DNA from 3 places in the Halomonas sp. HL-93 genome. Region 1 is predicted to be linked to each of the others. Evidence: predicted binding sites of a transcription regulator. Region 1 holds the regulator's gene; each other region holds the start of a gene.
What was found. Region 1 encodes sigma-54, which starts transcription at its own class of promoters, with help from an activator protein. Its sites were predicted from a motif close to TGGCACNNNNNTTGCTNT; they were not measured.
Positions count from the first base shown of each region.

Region 2: the regulator sigma-54 is predicted to act here: its motif matches at 4,574-4,591, upstream of GA0071314_RS02205 (NCS1 family nucleobase:cation symporter-1).
Region 3: the regulator sigma-54 is predicted to act here: its motif matches at 2,837-2,854, upstream of GA0071314_RS00460 (P-II family nitrogen regulator).

Region 1 is NZ_LT593974.1:2,445,910-2,452,943, reverse strand. It holds gene pmbA (metalloprotease PmbA) at 1-678, shown strand, start outside; gene GA0071314_RS11430 (HPr family phosphocarrier protein) at 700-969, opposite strand; gene rapZ (RNase adapter RapZ) at 1,042-1,923, opposite strand; gene GA0071314_RS11420 (PTS sugar transporter subunit IIA) at 2,014-2,487, opposite strand; gene hpf (ribosome hibernation-promoting factor, HPF/YfiA family) at 2,492-2,800, opposite strand; gene GA0071314_RS11410 (RNA polymerase factor sigma-54) at 2,887-4,302, opposite strand; gene lptB (LPS export ABC transporter ATP-binding protein) at 4,407-5,156, opposite strand; gene lptA (lipopolysaccharide transport periplasmic protein LptA) at 5,167-5,667, opposite strand; gene lptC (LPS export ABC transporter periplasmic protein LptC) at 5,671-6,249, opposite strand; gene GA0071314_RS11390 (KdsC family phosphatase) at 6,256-6,792, opposite strand; gene GA0071314_RS11385 (KpsF/GutQ family sugar-phosphate isomerase) at 6,813-7,034, opposite strand, start outside.
Region 2 is NZ_LT593974.1:493,342-500,375, reverse strand. It holds gene GA0071314_RS02215 (bifunctional diguanylate cyclase/phosphodiesterase) at 1-1,859, opposite strand, end outside; gene GA0071314_RS02210 (LysR family transcriptional regulator) at 2,020-2,922, shown strand; gene GA0071314_RS02205 (NCS1 family nucleobase:cation symporter-1) at 3,002-4,522, opposite strand; gene GA0071314_RS02200 (nitrilase-related carbon-nitrogen hydrolase) at 5,055-5,921, shown strand; gene hydA (dihydropyrimidinase) at 5,969-7,034, shown strand, end outside.
Region 3 is NZ_LT593974.1:93,014-100,047, reverse strand. It holds gene GA0071314_RS00475 (ferredoxin--NADP reductase) at 1-510, shown strand, start outside; gene glnK (P-II family nitrogen regulator) at 607-945, opposite strand; gene GA0071314_RS00465 (ammonium transporter) at 1,142-2,389, opposite strand; gene GA0071314_RS00460 (P-II family nitrogen regulator) at 2,435-2,773, opposite strand; gene GA0071314_RS00455 (accessory factor UbiK family protein) at 3,110-3,475, shown strand; gene GA0071314_RS00450 (helix-turn-helix transcriptional regulator) at 3,629-4,603, shown strand; gene GA0071314_RS00445 (TonB-dependent siderophore receptor) at 4,702-6,813, shown strand; gene GA0071314_RS00440 (ABC transporter substrate-binding protein) at 6,953-7,034, shown strand, end outside.

The DNA of each region.
Region 1 (7,034 bases):
GCGGCCAGACGAACTCTGCGTCGGCTGGGGGCCAAACGACCGCCTACGGGGACTTATCCGGTGCTGTTCGACCCCAGTCTGGCGAGTGGTCTGGTGGGCCATCTAATGGGTGCCCTGGCGGGCGGTGCGCTATACCGTCAGGCCTCTTTCCTGTGTGATCGGCTCAACACGCCGCTGTTCCCTGATTGGTTTAGCCTCGAAGAGCGGCCAATGGAGGTCGGGGCGACGGCTAGCTCCCCGTTTGATGGGGAAGGCGTGCAAACGCGCAATAATCGTTTTATCGACCACGGCAAGATTGCAAGTTACATGCTGTCTTCATACAGCGCCCGGCGCTTGGGTATGACCACGACGGGTAACGCTGGCGGCGCACGCAATATGCGCATTACCGCGCCGTTAACCAGCCAGGCGTCGCTGCTGGAACAAATGGACACTGGCGTTTGGGTGACCGAGTTAATGGGCCAGGGAATTAACGGCGTGACCGGCGACTACTCACGCGGTGCTGCGGGTTTCTGGGTCGAGAAAGGCGTGATTCAATACCCCATAGAAGAGTTCACTATTGCCGGTAATCTGGAGCGTATGTACGCAAGCTTGATTGGCGTGGGTGATGACATTGACCGGCGGGGCAGTATCCATTCCGGCAGTTGGCTGATTGATGGTATGACTATCGCGGGTAGCTAACTTAGCAAGGCAGGCAGGGCTTTACTTGTCCTCGTCGAAACGTGCGTCGAACAGCGCTTGAATCGCATCCAGCGCTTGTTCGGCGTCATTGCCTTCTGCTCTTATGCATAGCTCCGTGCCACAAGGCGCTGCAAGCATCAAGAGGGCCATGATATTGGCGGCATCGGCTTCCTGCTGCTGCTTTAAGACACGTACGTTGGCGTCAAATTGCTGGCTGCACTGTACAAGTTTGGTCGCAGCGCGAGCGTGAAGGCCGCGCTGATTTGTAAGGGTAAGTCTACGTTCGGGCACCCTGATTCCTTTTGGCTGCTAGGGTCGTCGCAATGGATGATGGCCCTTGCTATACGGCTAGGGCAACTAATACTAAAGCGGCGCGTTGACCGTGTATTGTAAGCCCAGCTCGCGGTGGCGTAACTGTACCTCGCCTGCTTGTCCGGCGAGGCGCTGCGCCAGTTGTTCAACCATATACACTGAGCGATGCTGACCCCCGGTACATCCTATCGCGACGGTCATGTAGCTGCGCTGGCTGTTTTGGTAGGCCGGAAGCCAGCGTTCAAGCCACGCCTGAATATCGCTGGCCATGTCATCGACCAGGGGATAGTTAGCTAAAAACGCAATTATATCGGCATCGCGGCCAGTAGACGAGCGCAGAGAGGGATCCCAGTAAGGATTAGGCAGGCAGCGCACGTCGAAAACGATATCGGCATCGAGCGGCACACCGCGCTTATAGCCGAATGACTCAAAGGTCAGCGTTAGCTGATCACGTCGCTGATGCGCTACCTGGTCGGTGATACGACGACGAAGATCGTGTACTGACAGGCGCGATGTATCGATAGTGAGATCGGCGAGGTCACGGATTTCGTGCAGCGTTTGCTCTTCTTGATCAATGGCTTCTTCAAGCGTGAGCGTACTATTGCGTGTTAACGGGTGGCGCCTTCGAGTAGCCGAATAGCGCTCCAGCAAAATGCGTGCATCGGTGGTCAGATATACAATCTGACACTTGATGGTACGTTGGCGAAGCTCTTCGAGAAGCTTGGGAAGCTTAGCAAGCGCGCCCGGCAGATTGCGCGCATCAATGCTAACCGCCAGATGGGTGCGTTCCCCCTGGTCGCGTAGCTCATCAATCAGCGAGTCCAGTAGCATGGCTGGCAAATTATCAATGGCGTAATAGCCCAAATCTTCCAGCGCCTGTAAGGCAATTGATTTGCCTGACCCGGATCGTCCACTAATAATGACGAGTTGCATGAAGGCTCTCTTGCTTGCGGTCAAGTGACGTGGGTAACCAGCCAGATTAAGACGTTAACTCAATCTATACCCACCGGACGTGCCAGCGGGTTACTGACTGGCTGCTTGGTCGCGTATCTTGGCGGAGATGAGATCCAGCAATTCACGTTGACTGCCCGTTTTGCGTAGCTGCTGGCGTGTGTCGGCGTCGTTCATGATGGAAGCGACTTGGCCCAGCAAGGCCAAATGCGTGTCGTCCGCTTCTTCGGGCACAAGTAGGACAAACACCAAATCCACCGGATCGCCGTCAATTGCATCGAAGTCGACCGCTTCATTGAGTTTGAGAAAGCCCGCGATAGGCGATTCACAGTGTGGGCTTCGCGCATGAGGAATCGCCACACCGTTGCCAATTCCCGTGCTGCCCAGGCGTTCACGCCCAATCAAGCGACTGAATACTTCCTGGCTATCGAGGCTTGGGATGTTTTGCGCGATGAAGGTGCTGAAAAACTCCAGCACCCGTTTTTTGCTGCCCCCAGGCACATCGTAGAGAACGCGCTCCGGGGGGAGGATAGTGGCCAACGTCATTGAATTAACGCACGCCTGCGCCTTGGGCGCGGGCTTGTGCTTTTTCCTTATGCTTAACGAGTTGCCTATCGATTTTGTCCGCTAGGGCGTCAATGGCGGCGTACATATCATTATCAAGGGCTTCGGCGTGCAAGTCAGCACCTGCTGCGTGCAACGTGCAGGCCGCCTGTTGGCGCTCTTTTTCAACCGAAAGCGTTACCTGCACGGTGGTAATGTTGTCGTAATGGCGCTCGACGCGTTCCAACTTTTCGTTGACATAGTCACGCAAGGCGTCAGTCAGTTCCACATGATGACCGGTGATATTGACTTGCATTGACGTACTCCTTATCCATCGGACTGTTCTTCGATTGTAACCCTTTTTGCCGTTAAGCAAAGCCCTTGTGATGAGTTTCCGTTTATCTAACGCAAACGACGTCGCTCGCTGGATGAGGGAATGCCCATGCCTTCTCGATATTTGGCGACAGTGCGGCGTGCCACGTGGATGCCGACGTCTTCAAGTAGAGTCACTAAACGGCTGTCCGACAGTGGTTTGCCGGAGGGCTCTTCCTGAATTAATTTTTTGAGCCGTGCACGAATCGCCGTACTGGAGTGGCTGTCACCGTCTTGACCGCTTATTTGGCTGGAGAAGAAGTATTTAAGCTCGAAAATACCCCTTGGGGTATGGATGAATTTCTGGGTGGTGACGCGAGAAATCGTCGATTCGTGCATCTCTACCGCATCCGCAATATCCGCCAGAATAAGCGGCTTCATGGCTTCTTCGCCCTGCTCTAAAAAGCCGATTTGGCGAGTGATGATTTCGCGGCCGACACGCAGTAGCGTGTCGTTGCGGCTGGAGAGGCTTTTGATCAGCCAGCGGGCTTCCTGTAAGTGGTCTTTGAGGAATTGGTTATCCTGACTTTTGTCGGCGCGCTTAATCAGGCTGGCGTAGTCGGGTTGAATCCTGAGCTTAGGCAGCGCCTCTGGATTGAGTTCGAGGTGCCAGCCTTCGTTATCGTGGCGAACCACTAGATCGGGGATCACATAGCTGTCGTCAGTGGCGCTATAAGCGCTGCCTGGGCGCGGGTCAAGGCTGCGGATGAGCTGGACGACCTCGTCTAGCTGCGCATCGTCGAGACTTAATCGTCGCTTGAGTAGACGTTGATCATTTTTGCCCAAGGCTTCCAGAAACTGGCGCACCAAACGCCGCGCGGGAATCAATAACGGCGTATCGTCGGGTAGCGTGGCGAGTTGTAGCATCAGGCACTCGCGAAGATCACGGGCGAACACGCCGGTGGGCTCAAACTGTTGAAGCCGTAACAAGATGGTTTCAACCTCACGCTGGCTGAGCCCTTCCACGCCTTGGGCGCGCAGCCCTTCGCGGATATCGTTGAGTGGCTGGGTGAGGTAGCCGTTTGTATCGAGAGCATCAATCAGGCTCTCGGCAACCAGCTGTTCGCGGCTGCTTAAATCGGTCATGGCCAGTTGCCAGAGGAGGTGGCCGTGTAGGCTTTGCCCCGCCGCTTGGCGTTCAAAGTCAGGGCCCTCACCACTCGAGCTGCCGGTACTGCCCGTGTCCTGGTAGGTATCCGACCAGTCACTGTCGACGGAGAGCTCTGTGGGGATGCTGTCTGCCCATTCGGCTTCTTCCGGCTCGCTGGCGGCTTGTTCGCTGAACTCATCCTCCTGCTCAAGCATGGGGTTGGCGTCCAGCGCTTGCTGAATTTCCTGGCGTAAATCGAGCGTTGATAGCTGCAGCAGAGCAATTGCCTGCTGCAGCTGAGGTGTCATGGTGAGCTGGGTGCCAATTCGCAGTTGAAGAGAAGCTTTCATGACCATCAGAGAACCATTCGGTTATCGGAAAGCATCCACCCTAGTGCGAGTTTTGTTTTGGTGCAAGTGCAATAAGCATGCCACCGGCAATAAATATGCCATTGATAGCTTTACAGACGGAAATCAGCGCCTAAGTAAACGTCGCGCACTTCTTGATTGTCAAGAATGGCGTTTGGTGTGCCGCTGGCAATAATGTGGCCATCGCCGACAATGTAGGCGATGTCGCATATATCCAGCGTTTCACGCACGTTGTGGTCGGTGATCAATACGCCAATGCCCCGGTCCTTCAATGCGCGGATAATCGACTTGATGTCGCCCACTGAAATAGGGTCTACGCCCGCGAAGGGTTCATCGAGCAGAATAAATGCAGGCTCAGTGGCCAGTGACCTAGCGATTTCGACGCGCCGCCGTTCACCACCCGATAGGCTCATGCCCATATTGTCGCGGATATGGGTGATATGAAAATCCTCTAGCAGTGTTTCCAGACGAGCTTCGCGTCCGGCGCGGTCCAGGTCGCTTCGGGTCTGCAAAATGGCCATGATGTTATCGGCGACGGAAAGCTTGCGGAAAATCGACGCTTCTTGAGGTAAGTAGCCAATGCCTGCCTTGGCGCGCTCGTGCATAGGGGCGCGAGAAAGATCAAGGGTGTCGATGCCGACGCTGCCTGCATCTGCCTTGACCAAGCCGACAATCATATAGAACGAGGTGGTTTTACCCGCGCCGTTGGGGCCAAGCAAACCCACAATGCTGCCTTGGGAGATGTCCAGGTTAATATCTTTTACGACGCGTCGGCGCTTATAGCTTTTTGCCAAATGGCGGGCGTGTAGCGTTCGAGTTGCGCTTTCGGCGGCAGCTACCATCGGGCTCTCCTTAGTCTTCGGGTTGCAGCGTCATGCGGATGCGTTGCGGCTCTTGGTTCTCAACATCGGAACGCGCTTCGACGACCTCGCGGTCGATGAAATAATCCAAACGTCCGCCGGTGAAGCGGTCGCCTTGTTGAATGATTTCTGCCTGGTCAATCAACTCAACCCGGCGCTCGGCGACGTGATAAATCACGCGCCGGCCCCAGCCTTCTATCGGGCCATCTTGGTCCTCGGGTTGCTGACGTAAATAGGCGCGATCACCCAGTGCCGTCGCCCGCGAGAGCTCGCCTTCTTCGTTACGTTGGATTTCAACTTCATCGCCTCTGATCAGCATATCTCCCTGGCGAACCTCTACGTCGCCGGTGTAAACCGCCGTACCGGCACGTTGGTCAAGGTCAAGCTGATCGGCTTCGACTTCAACCGGTTGCTGTTGCTGGTGATTATCCGCCAGCGCATAAAAAGGGACTAAGCAGGCAGCGGCAACCGCCGTGTAGATAAACGCTTTCATGTTTTATTCCTGTCCAGGTTGCGTCTCTGGGGGGTGGTGGCCTTGAACGTTATCTTCAAGCCTCACCTCATCCTCGTTTAGCCATGCATCCATCCGCTGCGCCGTTGTTCGCTGGGGCGGTTGCTGGAGTAGCACGTGGGTGTCACTCCATGCATGGGCGTTTTTCCCTTCATAGTGCAGGACATCTGTATCGAGTTGCCAGCCCTCTTCGGGTGCTATGAGCTTGGCATTGCCGGAAAGCGTCAGTTCCTGGGAGCGAGTGTTAAGCGTGCCCACCTCTGACGTGGCGTTCCACACGCGTCGCTCGCTGTCATAAAGTGTGGCGTGGGGTGTTTCGGTCTGGGTCGTCGCAGATTGAGGGGTATGTACCAGGCGGGGTGTGGTCAGCCCCTGCTGGATATTACCCTGTTCGTCAAATAGCGTGAGCTCGGCATTGTGTAGGACATGCCCCGGCTCTTCCGCACGCGCATCTGGGTCCTGGGGGACAGTTTGCGGGCCGCCAGGGTCCAGCCATACCAGCATGCCGCCGAGGGCCAGCACAATCAGCGCAAGTCCCACGCGCGTGCGAAGTTGCTTCAACATAGTTCCTCAGCCGTGTAAGTAGGTATCGATGACGGCGCCCCAGTGCCCTTGGGCGTCGAGTAGCGCATCGCAGACTTCACGAACCGCTCCGTGGCCGCCCAGGCGCTCTGTCACCCAGTCAGCATGGGTGTGCATGTAGTCAGGTGCGTTGGGCACCGTGATCCCGACCCCCGCTCGCTTGATGCTTGCCAAATCGGGTAGGTCGTCGCCGCAATACGCTACTTGAGGCAGTTCAAGCCCAAGGCGTTGGCAAAGGTCGCGCAGCACGGTCAATTTATCCTCGCAGCCTTGGTAGACGTGAGGAATGCCCAGCGCAGCGGCGCGTTGACTGACCATGGGTGAGTCACGACCGGTGATCAGGGCGACTGAAATACCCGCGCGTTTAAGTAGTTTGAGCCCATGGCCGTCTTGGGTGTGGAAGGCTTTGATTTCCACGCCATCGGCCTGAAAGTAAAGCCGACCGTCGGTGAGTACGCCATCAACATCAAGGGCAAATAAGCGAATGCGACGCAGTCGGTCGAGTAGGTCAGTGGAAAGGGTCATTGAGCCTCCGGTCGATTCAATTAAATGACGCCGCTGGCGAGCAGGTCATGCATATGTAGAGCGCCTATTGGGCGTTGTTGTTCATCCACCACCGCGAGGGCGGTAATGCGGTTGTCCTCCATGATGCGCACGGCTTCCGCCGCCAGCAGGTCGGGGGATATCCGCTTGCCGGGCCGCGTCATGACGTCATCTACCCGCACTTCACGCAAATCGTGGAAGTTATCCAGCGTGCGGCGTAAATC
Region 2 (7,034 bases), 2.0 Mb from region 1:
CTTTTGGCTTGAAAAAGCGCCATGTCGGCCTGCTGTAAATAATCGTCTACCGAGCTTGCATGATCACTTACCACCGTTATACCAATGCTTGCCGTCACGCTTAGGCTTTCATCTTGAACGGCAATTGGCTGTTGAATCACGTCTTGTAGTTTTTGCGCAATACTCTCGGCAAGCTCGGCGGTATGCTCACGATTTTTGCCCAATCCTTCGATTAGCACGGCAAATTCGTCTCCCCCCAGCCGCGCCAGGGTATCGGTTTCACGCAGCATATGCCCCATTATGCGTGCCAAGTGCTGTAGCAACTGGTCGCCGGCGAAATGGCCTAGAGTGTCGTTGATTTGCTTGAAGTTATCGATATCAATGAATAGCAAGGCACCACAGTGCGCATACCGGTTGACGTCCTTAAGCGCGGCCTCCATGCGGTCCATGAACAGCCGGCGATTGGCAAGCCCGGTGAGAGGGTCGTAAAACGCCAGTTGATGAATTTCCTGCTCTGCTGCTTTACGTTCACTAATATCACTCATGGTCGCCACGTAATGGGTCAGCGCGCCTTGCGGGTCGTAGACGGCGCTAATGGTCAACCATTCGGGAAATACATCGCCATTTTTGCGCCGGTTCCAGATTTCTCCTTCCCAACTGCCGGTGGACTGCACTCGCCGCCATATCTTGCGGTAAAACGAGGCGTCGTGGCGACCCGAGTTGAGCATGCGTGTGCTCTTACCCACGACATCGTCTTCGCTGTAGCCGGTAATCCTCGTGAAGGTCTCGTTAACCTTCAAAATGCGCCCTTTGTCATCGGCAATCAACATGCCCAAGTGGGTCTGGAACGCCGTGGCAGAAATCCGCAGTTCCGCTTCACTTTGAGACAACCGATGTTCAAAACGTAGCCGATTCAGATAATGGCGCACCCCCCAAGCGCCCAACAGGGCAATCAACACCATGACACCAGCCAGTATGCCGGCTCGTTGCCGCCAACTGGCCAATTGCAGTTGGACGTCTTCGCCGACAACCACAAGCAGCGGCAGCGCTTCTATCCACTGCATTTGAAACAGTCGCTCGCGCTGGTCCAGCGGCGAGGTTAATTGCAGCGACCACTTCTCGTCGCCACGCTCAATCATCGTCAGGGTTTCGGGGCTGTCGACTTGCCATCCGGATGGCAAGGGGTCATCCAGCGCGGGCAACCGTGCGATCAGCTTAAGCTCAGCGTCGACCAGGGCAATGCTTTCACCTTCCGCAATACCCAGGCGTTGCAAGGCACGCTCGAACACCCCAGGGGAAATACGCGCCACTGCAATGCCATTAAACTCACCGTTGCTGCGTGTTAACCGTCGCGCTTGATAGAGAAAGTAACGATCATCGTGAGAGGCCAAGTAGAGCGGCGTCACCAGCTTGGTGCGTTCCGGCTGGTCGCGAAAGGCTTGAAAAAAGGCACTATCGCTCAGATCGCGGCCTACCATATCCGTTCTAATTGTGCTGGCTTGCAAAATGCCCTCGGCATCAATCACACCAATATCATCAATCCAATCCACATAGCGGCTACGGTTGAGTAAGGCACGCATTAACACCTGAGATTCGCCTTGGGTCGGCATACCCTCAAGCTCGATCAGCTCTGCAATGCTCAATAATGCCTGGTCACTTTGCGCAAAGACGCCTTTTGCCCACTCGACCACGACATCCGCTCGGGCGGCATTGCGTGCTTCAAGGGCATGAATTTCTTGGCGATATTGTTCGTAGAGTATCCACGCGAAGATACTTAGAAGCAGCAAAAGCGCTACCCCGTAAAGCGTCAACGCACCATGGCGCTGTTGGCGATACTTTTTCGCCAAATCGGCCGATAACGGAGTAACAGGTTGTGGCATTGCGCGGACGCCTTGTCATAAAGTGGCATTAAACAAATGTAATCGCCTTAACATAAGCCTAAACGTCGATGATATTGAAGGGTTATTTTTGAAAAGTATATCGGCCCTTTTCAACTCTCTTATCATAAAATCAACTGATTAACAGCCATGAGAGCTTGCCATGCCAACGCTTGGTCAAATGAGCGATTATGAGATTCGCCTAATTCGTATTTTTCGAACAGTAGTGGAGTGCGGTGGCTTTACGGCAGCAGAAACCACGCTGGGCATCAGCCGGTCGGCGATTAGCCAGCATATGAACGATTTGGAGGGACGGCTAGGCTTTTCGCTCTGCCAGCGCGGACGCGGGGGATTTAGCTTAACCGAGGAAGGTAAAGAAATTTATCAGGCAGGGCTTACCCTCCTCTCCGCCCTTGAGACCTTCAAAAGCGATGTCAACGCCCTGCACCAAACGATCAAAGGCGAACTTAACATCGGCATTACCGACAATTTGGTGACCCTGCCTGCGATGCACGTTACCAATGCGCTGGCCAAACTCAGCGCGCCGGAGCACGATGTCACGCTGAACATTCATATGGAGCCATCGGACGCGGTGATTCGCGGCGTGATGGATGGCCACTTGCACGTCGGCGTAGTGCCAGGAGTCAATTTGCCCACGAGCTTAGACACCCAGCACCTCTACGATGAGCCTTCTTACTTGTATTGTGCGTCTGGGCACTCGCTTTTTAATGAGGAGAGTGACAGCCTAGGGTTGTCAGACATTGCGCGCCATCCTGCGATATCGCCGCGCTATCCGCTACCCGCTGCAGCACGCCAAGCCCACGAGGCACTCAACCTACGCGCCTCTGCCTCTGACCGCGAGGGCGCGGCTTTTTTGATTCTCACCGGGCGTTTTATTGGTTTTCTCCCTGAGCATGTGGCAGCGCAGTGGGTCTCAGCAGGCAAAATGCGAACGCTGAATAGCACAAGCCAACACTACCGTATTCCCTTTGCGCTCATTTCACGCCGTGACCGCCGCCCCAATCGGGTTGTTGATGCCTTTTTAAGCTTTATCGATACGCCTTAACACGAATATCCCTCCACATATAACAACACCCGACAGATAGCCGGGTGTTGGGATGAACGGTCGAACAGCAGCGTATCGTCTAGGGCAGTTGCTCCGTAGGTTCCCTATCAGCTACTGGCGACGGTCCAACTGACGGCACCGTAGAAAGCACTTGGCTGGCGATATAGTAAACAATCGCCCCCAGCGCCGAACCGGTAAACCAACCGTAATCGTAGAACCAGTACATCGTACCTGTCGTTAGTGCTATTAAGGTCAGCGCCACGGGCACGCCAAACGCGATAAAGCCGGCGATATTGACGGCCGGATAAGCATGGTTATCCATATACAGACTGGGCACATCCAGGCGCTGCTTTTTAATCAGGAAGTAATCTACCGCCATAATCCCGGCGATCGGCCCAAGCAGGCTTGAGTACCCCAGCAGCCAGTTGGAGTACATCTGTTCAAGCGATACTCCCGGCGGAATGATCCCGGCTTTTTGCAACAGGTCGTAGCCCATCAGCAGCACCCCCACCGCACCGGTCATCAGCACGCCGCGAGTCTGATCGATAAACTTCGGTGCAATATTCTGGAAATCATTGGTGGGCGAGACGATATTTGAAGCCGTATTGGTAGAAATGGTGGCGATAATGATCAACAGCATCGCCAACACTACCCAGAAGGGATTATCGATAAAGCCGATCAGACGTACGGGGTCGGCCACGGTTTGTCCTACCAAGGTTTCAGAGGCAGCGGTCATCACCACGCCCAACGCAGCAAAGAAAAACATCGTCAGCGGCAGCCCAATCACCTGGCCGACAATTTGGTCTTTCTGGCTTTTGGCAAAGCGACTGAAGTCAGGAATATTCAGCGATAGCGTGGCCCAAAAGCCTACCATGGCAGTTAACCCGGCAAAGAAATAGCCATACACCGACGCCCCTTCAGGGCGCGATGGCGGCTGCGCCAGCAACTCGGTCATTGACGTATGTGGCCACGCCCATACCATCAGCCCGATACCTACCGCCAGCAATAAGGGAGCGGCAAATGTCTCAAGCCATTTGATCGATTCTGCACCACGGATGACCACATACAGGTTCATCGCGCCAAACACAAAGAAACCGATGACTTCGCCGACACCGCCCAGTGCGGCCCACGCCGGTATCAATTCCGATAGCAGCAGGTGAATTGCCAAACCGCCGAACATCGTTTGAATACCGAACCATCCACAGCCGACAAGCGCTCGCACCAAACACGGGACGTTGGAGCCAAAAATCCCGAACGACGAGCGCAGCACCACGGGAAAGGGGATACCGAATTTTGTGCCCGGAAAGGCGTTGAGCGTTAACGGAATCAATACAATCACATTCGCCAAGAATATAGCGAACAAGGCCTCACCCACGCTCAAACCAAAATAGGCGGTTAACACGCCCCCCAGCGTGTAGGTGGGCACGCAGATGGCCATCCCTACCCACAGTGCTGCAATATTCCATTTCGTCCACGTTCGCTCGCTTGCTTGGGTCGGCGCAATATCCTCGTTAAAACGCGAGCTATTGCGAACATTATCCCCCACATCCAATTCAATCAGCCCTGCTCGATCTACCATCTGAGAGGTTGTTTTCGTCATTGGTCTCTCCTCAGTCATCCGTTCCCAGAAAACACTCACGGTCTGAGCTTTTAAGCAATAAGCATGCCGACTACGCCATTAATGACATGTAACCTATTGATCAAAACTGTCTTCTAGGACAAGAATTTTATTGTTGTCATCATCTTTGCGACCTTTGGGCAAACTAACACCCGGTGGACTCAAAAAGGCTAGAACAAAAAAAATATTTGCACCAACTTTAAACATAAAAACCACTTAGCAACTTCCTAAATAAAATATAAGCGTATGATTAAAAAAGGTTATTTAAAAATATCAAAAAGGTGCATCGTATCACCACATTAGTGAAAACGCCTCTCGGAAATAAAAAATTCAAATTAACTCAACAAGTTAAACAATCTATTAAAAAAACATCCAGCCGACTTGCTAAAACTCACATCCTGACGATACTTTCTTAAAAGCTGTCCTCATAGTCAGCTTTAAATCTCTACACCATCAGTTAAATATTAATGAATGCTAATGCCGTGAGCTAACACTGATAACGGGGGAGTCTCTAATGCAGAAGATGAAAATTGGCCTTATCCAGATGGGCCTGAAAACCAGCACTGACCTAGAACCCACGGCGATTCGTGACGCCATGAACGAAGCGCACCTGCCGATGATTGAGCAAGCGGCAGCTCAGGGCGTACAGGTGCTGTGCTTCCAGGAAGTATTTAACCAGCCGTATTTTTGCCCCAGCCAGGACGGCAAATGGTACGCCGCCGCTGAGAAGGTACCCGAAGGCCCGACCTGCCAGATGATGCAAAAACTGGCCGCCAAGCACCGTATGGTGATTATCGTCCCCGTGTATGAAGAAACCGAGACCGGCGTTTACTACAACACCGCCGCGGTGTTCGATGCCGACGGCAGCTATCTGGGCAAGTACCACAAAACGCATATCCCTCAGATTGCAGGCTTTTGGGAGAAATTCTTCTTCAAACCGGGCAAATCCAACTGGCCGGTATTCGATACTGCCTACGGCAAGATCGGCGTGTATATCTGCTACGACCGTCACTTCCCCGAAGGCTGGCGGGCACTGGCACTCAACGGCGCCGAGGTAATTTTCAATCCTTCCGCTACCGTGGCCGGGCTTTCTCAATACTTGTGGGAGCTGGAACAGCCTGCCTCCGCCGCGGCCAACGGCTGCTTTATCGCCGCCATCAACAGGGTAGGTACAGAAGCCCCCTGGAATATCGGCAATTTTTACGGCTCCAGCTATATCGTCAACCCGCGCGGCAAGATCGAGGCCCAGGCCAGCGAAACCGACGATGAACTGCTGATCCACGAGATCGATTTGGACATGGTGCGTGAGGTGCGCAACAACTGGCAGTTCTTCCGCGACCGCCGCCCCGAGACCTATACCCGCCTGACCGACGGAGAATGATGCGATCGGCTTGTGCATCTGCCGAGAGAACATAACAGGAGCAAACCATGAGCGTATTGATCAAGGGCGGCACCGTCGTCACCCACGCGGATACCTACCGCGCCGACGTGCTGTGTGTGGACGGCAAAATCCACGCCATCGGCACCGATTTGGACGTCCCCTCGGGCTGCGAAACCATCGATGCCAGCGACCAGCTGGTGATGCCCGGCGGCATTGACCCCCACACCCACATGCAGCTGCCCTTCATGGGCACCGTGGCAAGCGAAGATTTCTACACCGGCACCGCCGCGGCCCTGGCGGGCGGCACGACCTCGATTATCGATTTCGTGATTCCGCAGCCGGGCCAGTCATTGATGGAAGCCTTCGAGACCTGGCAGGGCTGGGCGGAAAAAGCCGCCACCGACTTTGCCTTCCACGTGGCGATCACCTGGTGGGACGATAGCGTGCGGGAGGAAATGGGCACCCTGGTGCATGAACACGGCGTGAACAGCTTCAAACATTTCATGGCCTACAAGGGCGCCATCATGGCCACCGACGATATTCTGGTGGAAAGCTTCTCGCGCTGCCTGGAATTGGGTGCGGTGCCGACGGTGCATGCCGAAAACGGCGAGCTGGTCTATCACATGCAGCAGAAACTGCTCGCCCAGGGCCTCACCGGGCCTGAAGCCCACCCGCTTTCGCGCCCGCCCCAGGTGGAAGGCGAAGCCGCCAGCCGCGCGATCCGTATTGCCAGCACGCTGGGCGCGCCGATCTATCTGGTGCACGTCTCCACCAAGGATGCGGTGGATGAAATTGCCTATGCCCGCCAGCAGGGTCATCCGGTTTACGGTGAATGCCTGGCCGGCCACCTGCTGATCGACGACAGCGTCTATCAGGATACCGACTGGGGTCGCGCCGCCGCCCACGTAATGAGCCCGCCCTTCCGCCCCAAGGGCCACCAGGAAGCGCTCTGGCACGGCCTGCAGTCGGGCAATCTGCAAACCACCGCCACCGACCACTGCTGTTTCTGCGCCGATCAGAAAGCCGCGGGCAAGGATGACTTCACCAAGATTCCCAACGGCACCGCCGGGGTCGAGGACCGCTTGGCCGTACTGTGGGATGAAGGCGTCAACA
Region 3 (7,034 bases), 1.8 Mb from region 1:
ATGGTCAGCCGCAAGCCGACCGGTACGCTGGTCACCGACGACCTGCTACCCGGCCGCAACCTTTACATGCTGTCGACCGGTACCGGCCTTGCGCCCTTCTTGAGTCTGATCCAGGACCCGGAAGTCTACGAGCGGTTCGAGAAAGTCGTACTGGTCCACGGCGTGCGCGAAGTCTCCGAGCTGGCCTACGCCGACTTTATCACTAAAGAACTACCCGCCCACGAGTACCTGGGAGAAGAAATCGCTGAAAAGCTGGTTTATTACCCAACCGTCACTCGCGAAGACTTCCATACCATGGGCCGCCTGACCGACCACATCCGCACCGGCAAGCTGTTTGAAGACACCGGCCTGCCGCCCATCGACCCGCGCCAGGACCGGGCGATGATCTGTGGCAGCCCCGCCATGCTGGATGATACCAGCGCGCTGCTCGACGAACTGGGCCTGAATATCTCGCCGCGCATGGGCGAGCCTGGAGACTATGTGATTGAGCGTGCCTTCGTCGAAAAATAATCCTTTCAACGCTTAGCCGCTCATTAAAAACCCCCGCCAAGCGGTGCGCAATAGCACCGTTTGGCGGGGGGTTTGTGTTCTGGCGCGCGGCGGTGGTTACACTGCGTCTTTACCGGTCTCGCCGGTACGGATACGAATCACTTGCTCAAGCGGCATGACAAAAATCTTGCCATCGCCAATCTTGCCGGTATTCGCCACCTGGGTAATCGCTTCGATGACCTGCTCAACCATGTCATCGTCGACGGCGACCTCAAGCTTCACTTTGGGCAGAAAATCGACCACATACTCAGCGCCCCGGTATAACTCGGTATGGCCCTTCTGGCGACCAAACCCTTTCACTTCGGTAACGGTAATGCCCTGTACGCCAATGTCGGAGAGCGATTCGCGCACGTCATCAAGCTTAAACGGCTTGATAATGGCAGAGATTAGTTTCATTGCGAGATCCTCTAGCTGGGTAGCCATGGTGGTAGATAAAAAGATAGCGAGCGCTAAAGTCCCGCCCGTTATCCGTTAGCTATCAGCATACACCGCTACCGGCGGAGAATAAAAAAAGCCTCCCCGTGAAGGGAGGCCATAGACGAGCACTCGGGCTCACTTGGTTAGCATCGAATTACTTTTTGATGCTGCCCACTTATTTCTTAATACCGAATTCGGGGTAGGCTTCAAGACCGCACTCGGCGATGTCGACGCCTTCATATTCGTCTTCTTCGCTCACCCGGATACCCATGATCGCTTTGAGAATCAGCCAGACCACCAGACTCGCCAGGAAGACCCAGCCGAAGATGCCCAGGATACCGATGATTTGCGCACCGAAGTTTGCATCACCGTTATTCAGCGGTACGGCAAGCACACCCCAGATACCTACGACACCGTGAACGGAGATGGCACCAACCGGGTCATCCAGTTTCACTTTATCCAGCGTAACGATGGCGGCAACTACAATCAGGCCACCAATGGCACCGATAATCGTCGCACCAAGGGCTGAAGGCGAGAGCGGGTCAGCGGTAATCGCCACCAAACCAGCCAGCGCGCCGTTCAACGCCATGGTCAGATCGGCTTTACGGAACCACAGTTTGGCAAGAATCAGCGCGGCAATCACACCACCCGCAGCCGCGGCGTTGGTATTCACAAACACCTGGGCAACGTTGTTGGCCGAGTCAATGGCCGCCAGCTTGAGTTCAGAGCCGCCGTTAAAGCCGAACCAGCCCATCCATAGAATGAAAGTACCCAGCGTGGCCAGCGGCATGTTGGCGCCCGGAATCGCATGGATGGAACCATCTTTACCGTATTTGCCCTTACGCGGACCCAGCACGATCACACCTGCGAGCGCCGCAGACGCACCGGCAAGGTGCACAATGCCCGAACCGGCATAGTCAAAATAGCCGACTTCAGATAACCAGCCGCCACCCCAGGTCCAGTAGCCTGATACCGGGTAGATCACAGCGGTCATAACCACGGCGAACGCCAGGAAGGCCCACAGTTTCATACGCTCAGCCACGGCACCCGACACAATCGACATGGCGGTCGCCACGAACACCACCTGGAAGAAGAAGTCGGAACGCATGGAGTAGTAAGGCGCGTCGTCGCCACCGGCCGTCACGGCATCCGCGCTGTTTTCAGCGCCGATTAAAAAGCCAAGATTGGGCAGGAAGCCACCGGCATTGCCGGAATACATGATGTAGTAGCCCACCAGCAGATACATGGTGCAGGCGATCGCAAACAGCGCAATGTTCTTGGTTAGAATTTCAGCGGTGTTTTTAGAGCGTACCAAGCCTGCTTCCAGCATGGAGAAGCCCGCGGCCATCCACATCACCAGCACGCCGCAGATCAGAAAGTAAAACGTATCAAGCGCGTAGCTAATATCAGTCAACTCTTCCATTGTAAGTTCCCCGTTGAACTAAAGAAATGATCCGAAAAGCCAGATTTAAACGGCGTCTGCACCGCGTTCACCCGTCCGAATCCGAATAACGTCTTCAAGCGGCGTAACGAATACCTTGCCGTCACCGATTTTGCCGCTGTTAGCCGCGCTGCAAATTGCATCGAGCACGCTTTCGAGGCGGCCGTCATCTACGGCGACTTCAACTTTTACCTTAGGCAAGAAATCGACCACGTATTCAGCACCGCGATATAACTCGGTGTGGCCTTTCTGACGACCAAAGCCTTTAACTTCGGTGACGGTAATGCCTTGAACACCGTTGTCGGCCAGTGCCTCACGAACGTCGTCGAGCTTGAATGGCTTGATGATGGCGGTGATGAGTTTCATCCCGAATCTCCCCTGCTGGATTAAGGAGCGGCGCAGCCGCCCGAAAAAAGTGCCTGCTCCACTAATGCGCATACCGTGCCACCTGTTTTTTTTGTTATGGATTTCAATATTTTAAATATAACCAAATAGAGCGCTACGGCTAATAACACCGCCATTACGCGCTGCCAACCCGGGTATTGCACCAAAACTGAACACATGCAAAACGCAAGCGCTCCACTTTGATGCATAAGTAGGGCGCAAGAATAATTGAAGTAAGAAACATGCGAATCCCGCCTGGGTTGCGTATCCTGAATATCAGTCATCCGTATCGTGACACCGACATTTAGGAGTAGAGCCATGGCCCCTCAAGACCGTATTAGCCGACTCGCCCAGCAAATTGGCGACCGCTTGCAAAACGCCTCCCAAGCGCCTGAAGACATTCAGAAGGGTGTTCATCAGGTCGTGCGCAGTGCCTTTGACCGATTGGAACTGGTGTCCCGCGAGGACTTCGATATTCTGATGGACGTACTGCAGCGCACCCGCTCGCGGGTAGAGGCACTAGAACGCCAGGTGGCCAGCTTGGAAGCCGCGGTGGATGCCCAAGCAGCAAATGCGTCAACCCCCATAGAAGCCGAAGCACCGCCGCTGCCGGTAGAGCCTCAGAAAGATGACGACAATGCGCACCCAGAAGGTGGCAGCAGCTCGTCCAAGCCTTCAAAATAAATGCGAATAACTATCATTGACTATTGTTGCGTGCATGGTAACGTAACTTGCATCCCATGACTTAAGCGGTGCACAGAGGATTTGCGCGGTTACCACCGAGCCAATGCCCTATTTTGATGCATCGCTGTTTTTCACCGCTACCGTGATGCACGTATGACCACCGCCACCTTAGACGCTCGGGCCAGCCAACCGCTTTACGAGCTAACGCCGGGGACACTTGCCCAGCTAGGCCAGCGTTTCGGTATCGACTATCGGGTGCGCAATGCGCCCGCTGAGTCGAGCGTGGCAACCGGCAGCGTACGCGATGTTGCGCTCCCTCAGGCAATGCACTTAACGCTTTCCGACTTATGCGTGAACTGCGCCTATAGTTCATCCTCGCGCCAGACTGCGCCATGGTTTATCAGCGTCGTGCTGGAGGGTCATATCAGTGCTCGTCTGGGTTCTCAGCGCTTTCAACTTAACGCGGGCGACGGTATGTGCGCCCATTTCACACCCCAGCAGCCACTGACTGTTTTCCAGCCCGCCCAGACCCGGCTGCATACGGTGAACGTGGCGGTGCTCGCTACCACCTCGCTGGATTTGCCCCCGTTACCCACCGCGCCGGGGTTATACCCTTGGCGTTTGTCGGCAGCCTTGGCTCAGGCATTACGCCATGCCGCCGCCGAGCCGCTGGCCAACTGGCGCCAGCCACTGATTTGGCAGGGGCTAGCACTGCAACTGTTGGGCGATGGGCTGCCTCACCATGGCCAGCAAGACTCAGCCGAGCCGCTGGCAGCACAGACAATGCGCGGCATTTCGGCCCGCGACGAGCAGCGTTTGGCTATTCTTCACGCTCAGTTAGCGGCTTATCCCTCACGCGCTTATTGTCTCAACGACCTTGCGCGGGAAACCGCCATGAGCCCCAGCAGCTTGCGTCATAAATTTCGCACCCAATACGGCTGTTCAATATTTGATCACTTGCGCCAATGCCGCTTGGCCAAGGCGTATCAGGATCTGCAACGCGGCATGAGCGTTCAACAGGTCGCGCATACCTGCGGCTATCGCCACGCCACCAACTTCGCGACAGCCTTTCGTCGCCGCTTTGGTATCGCCCCTAACGAAGTCGCCACCCAGCGCGTCGCCAGATGAATTTGGCGTTGCGCATAGCCAATTTGGCAGACCGCATACCTTTCCCCTGCATTTAAAAGTAATAATTCTCATTATTAAAATTAGTAGGGGACCACATTATGCCAATTTCACTTTGCCGCTTTCGCCCATCATTGCTGGTCATTTCTGTGGCTATGGCAAGCGGGTCAGCACCCTTTACGTTTGCACAATCAAGCAACGATGAAACGTTAGCTACCGTCACCGTCACCGCCCAGCAGGCGGCCACCAAGGTCGAGACGCCATCGATCGAAACACCCCAAAGCGTTTCAACTGTTACTCGAAACGACATGGATAAACGCGGCATCAGCACCGTACAGCGAGCAACCGACTACACCCCTGGCGTCTACAGTAATCAGGTAGGTGCCTCCAACCGGTTTGACTACTTGGTACTGCGCGGTTTCTCCGACGGCAGTTTGAGCAATACCTTTCTGGACGGACTGAAACTCATCGGCGACACCAACTCGCACAGTTCGCTGCGGGTCGATCCGTGGTTTTTAGACAGTATTGAAGTGGTCAAAGGCCCGGCCTCGGTGCTCTACGGGCAGGCCTCGCCGGGCGGCGTCGTTGCCATGAATAGCAAGCGACCCGACTTCCAATCCGGCGGAGAGCTACGCTTTCGCGTGGGCAATAACAACCAGCGCAGCGCCGCCTTTGACTTGACCGGCCCGCTGGGTGAGGAACAGCGCGTGGCCTACCGTTTAGTGGGCATTGCCAGCGCTGCTGATACGCAATTTGGCCCCACCGAAGAGGAACGTTACGCCATTGCGCCCTCGCTCACCTGGGATATAAGCGACGATACCAGCCTGACGCTGGACGCTTATCTGCAAGACGAGCCCGAAGGTGGCTACCACTCCGGCGTGCCGTATGAGGGTGCCGTGGAAGCGCGCAATGGCCGTAAAATCAGCAATACCTTCTTTGACGGTGAAGAGGGTTACGACGCCTACGATCGCACACAGCGCATGGTGGGCTACGCCCTGGAGCACCGCTTTAATGATCAGTGGCAGGCTCGCCAGCAGCTACGCTACCTCAACTCCGACGTGACGCTGAACCAGGTCTACGGCTTTGGCTGGGAAGCGCCCGACTCCGATCAGTTACTACGCTATTACTCCGGCAGCGAGGAGTCGCTCGACGCCTGGACGGTGGATAATCAGCTTGAAGCCAACCTCAATGATGGCTTTATGGAGCATACCGTGCTGGCCGGGGTCGACTACCAGCAGCGCGATAATGACGTCAGCTGGCCGTCAGGCGCGTTTCCTTCGCTGGATGCCTTCAACCCGACTTACGGTGCAGAACCCACGGCAATGTACCCGCCGACCAACGAGCGCCACGAGCTGGAGCAAACCGGCGTCTACCTGCAAGACCAAATTGCGCTCGATAACTGGCGCTTCACCCTGGGCGGGCGCTACGACTGGGTCGATATCCGCAATACCAACCAGGACTCGGGGCAAGCAAGCGCGCTTGATGATACCCAGTTCAGCGGCCGGGCCGGGGCGGTTTACCTGTTTGAGAACGGCGTCGCCCCCTACCTGAGTTACTCAACGGCCTTCACACCCACCAGCTTTGTGGATGCCGACGGCGACCTGTTGGCGCCCATGGAAGGCGAGCAATGGGAAACCGGGGTCAAATACCAGCCCAGCGACAGCGACAGCCAATACAGCGCCTCGCTCTTTCACATTAGCCAGGAAAACGTGGCCACCAAGGAGCAGCCCAACGACCCATACCGCGCGGTGGGAGAGATCGAATCCCAGGGAATCGAGCTGGAAGCACGTACCCAGCTCACCGATGCGCTGTCGCTCCAGGCAGGCTACAGCTTCACCGACATCACCTACGCCAAAAGCGATGACGGCAACGAAGGCAACAACGCGATCTATTCGCCGCGCCATCAGGTCCAGCTGTGGACACAATATGCATTTAACGACGGCTGGCTGAGTGGCGCCGACATTGGCGCAGGCGTACGCCACTTCGCCGATATCGCCGCCGACCGCGCCAATACGGAAAGGGTGCCTGACTACACCCTGGTAGACGCCACCCTGGGCTACGATCTTAGCGAGGTAGGCATGCAAGGCGTCGAAACACGCCTCAACGCCAGCAACCTGCTGGATGAAGACTACGTGGCCTCGTGTAACTCCCTTGAGTACTGCTACTTCGGCGCTGAACGCGGCATCACCGCCAGCGTGCATTACCGATTCTAAATATCATTAAGCGTTAATACCGCCCAGGCCTCCTTGCCTGGGCATTGTTTCCATAAATACGGGTTTGCAAACAATAAAGATTATCGTTTAAATACAGGCCTTATTTTCTATTGAAGCCGTTATCATGCGCTGCTCCGCTATGTCTTCCCTGCTCGCCCGTATGGGCTTGCTGACTGTGTGTCTGCTCGGCGCCTTGCCCGCCCAAGCACAGCTGGCCACCA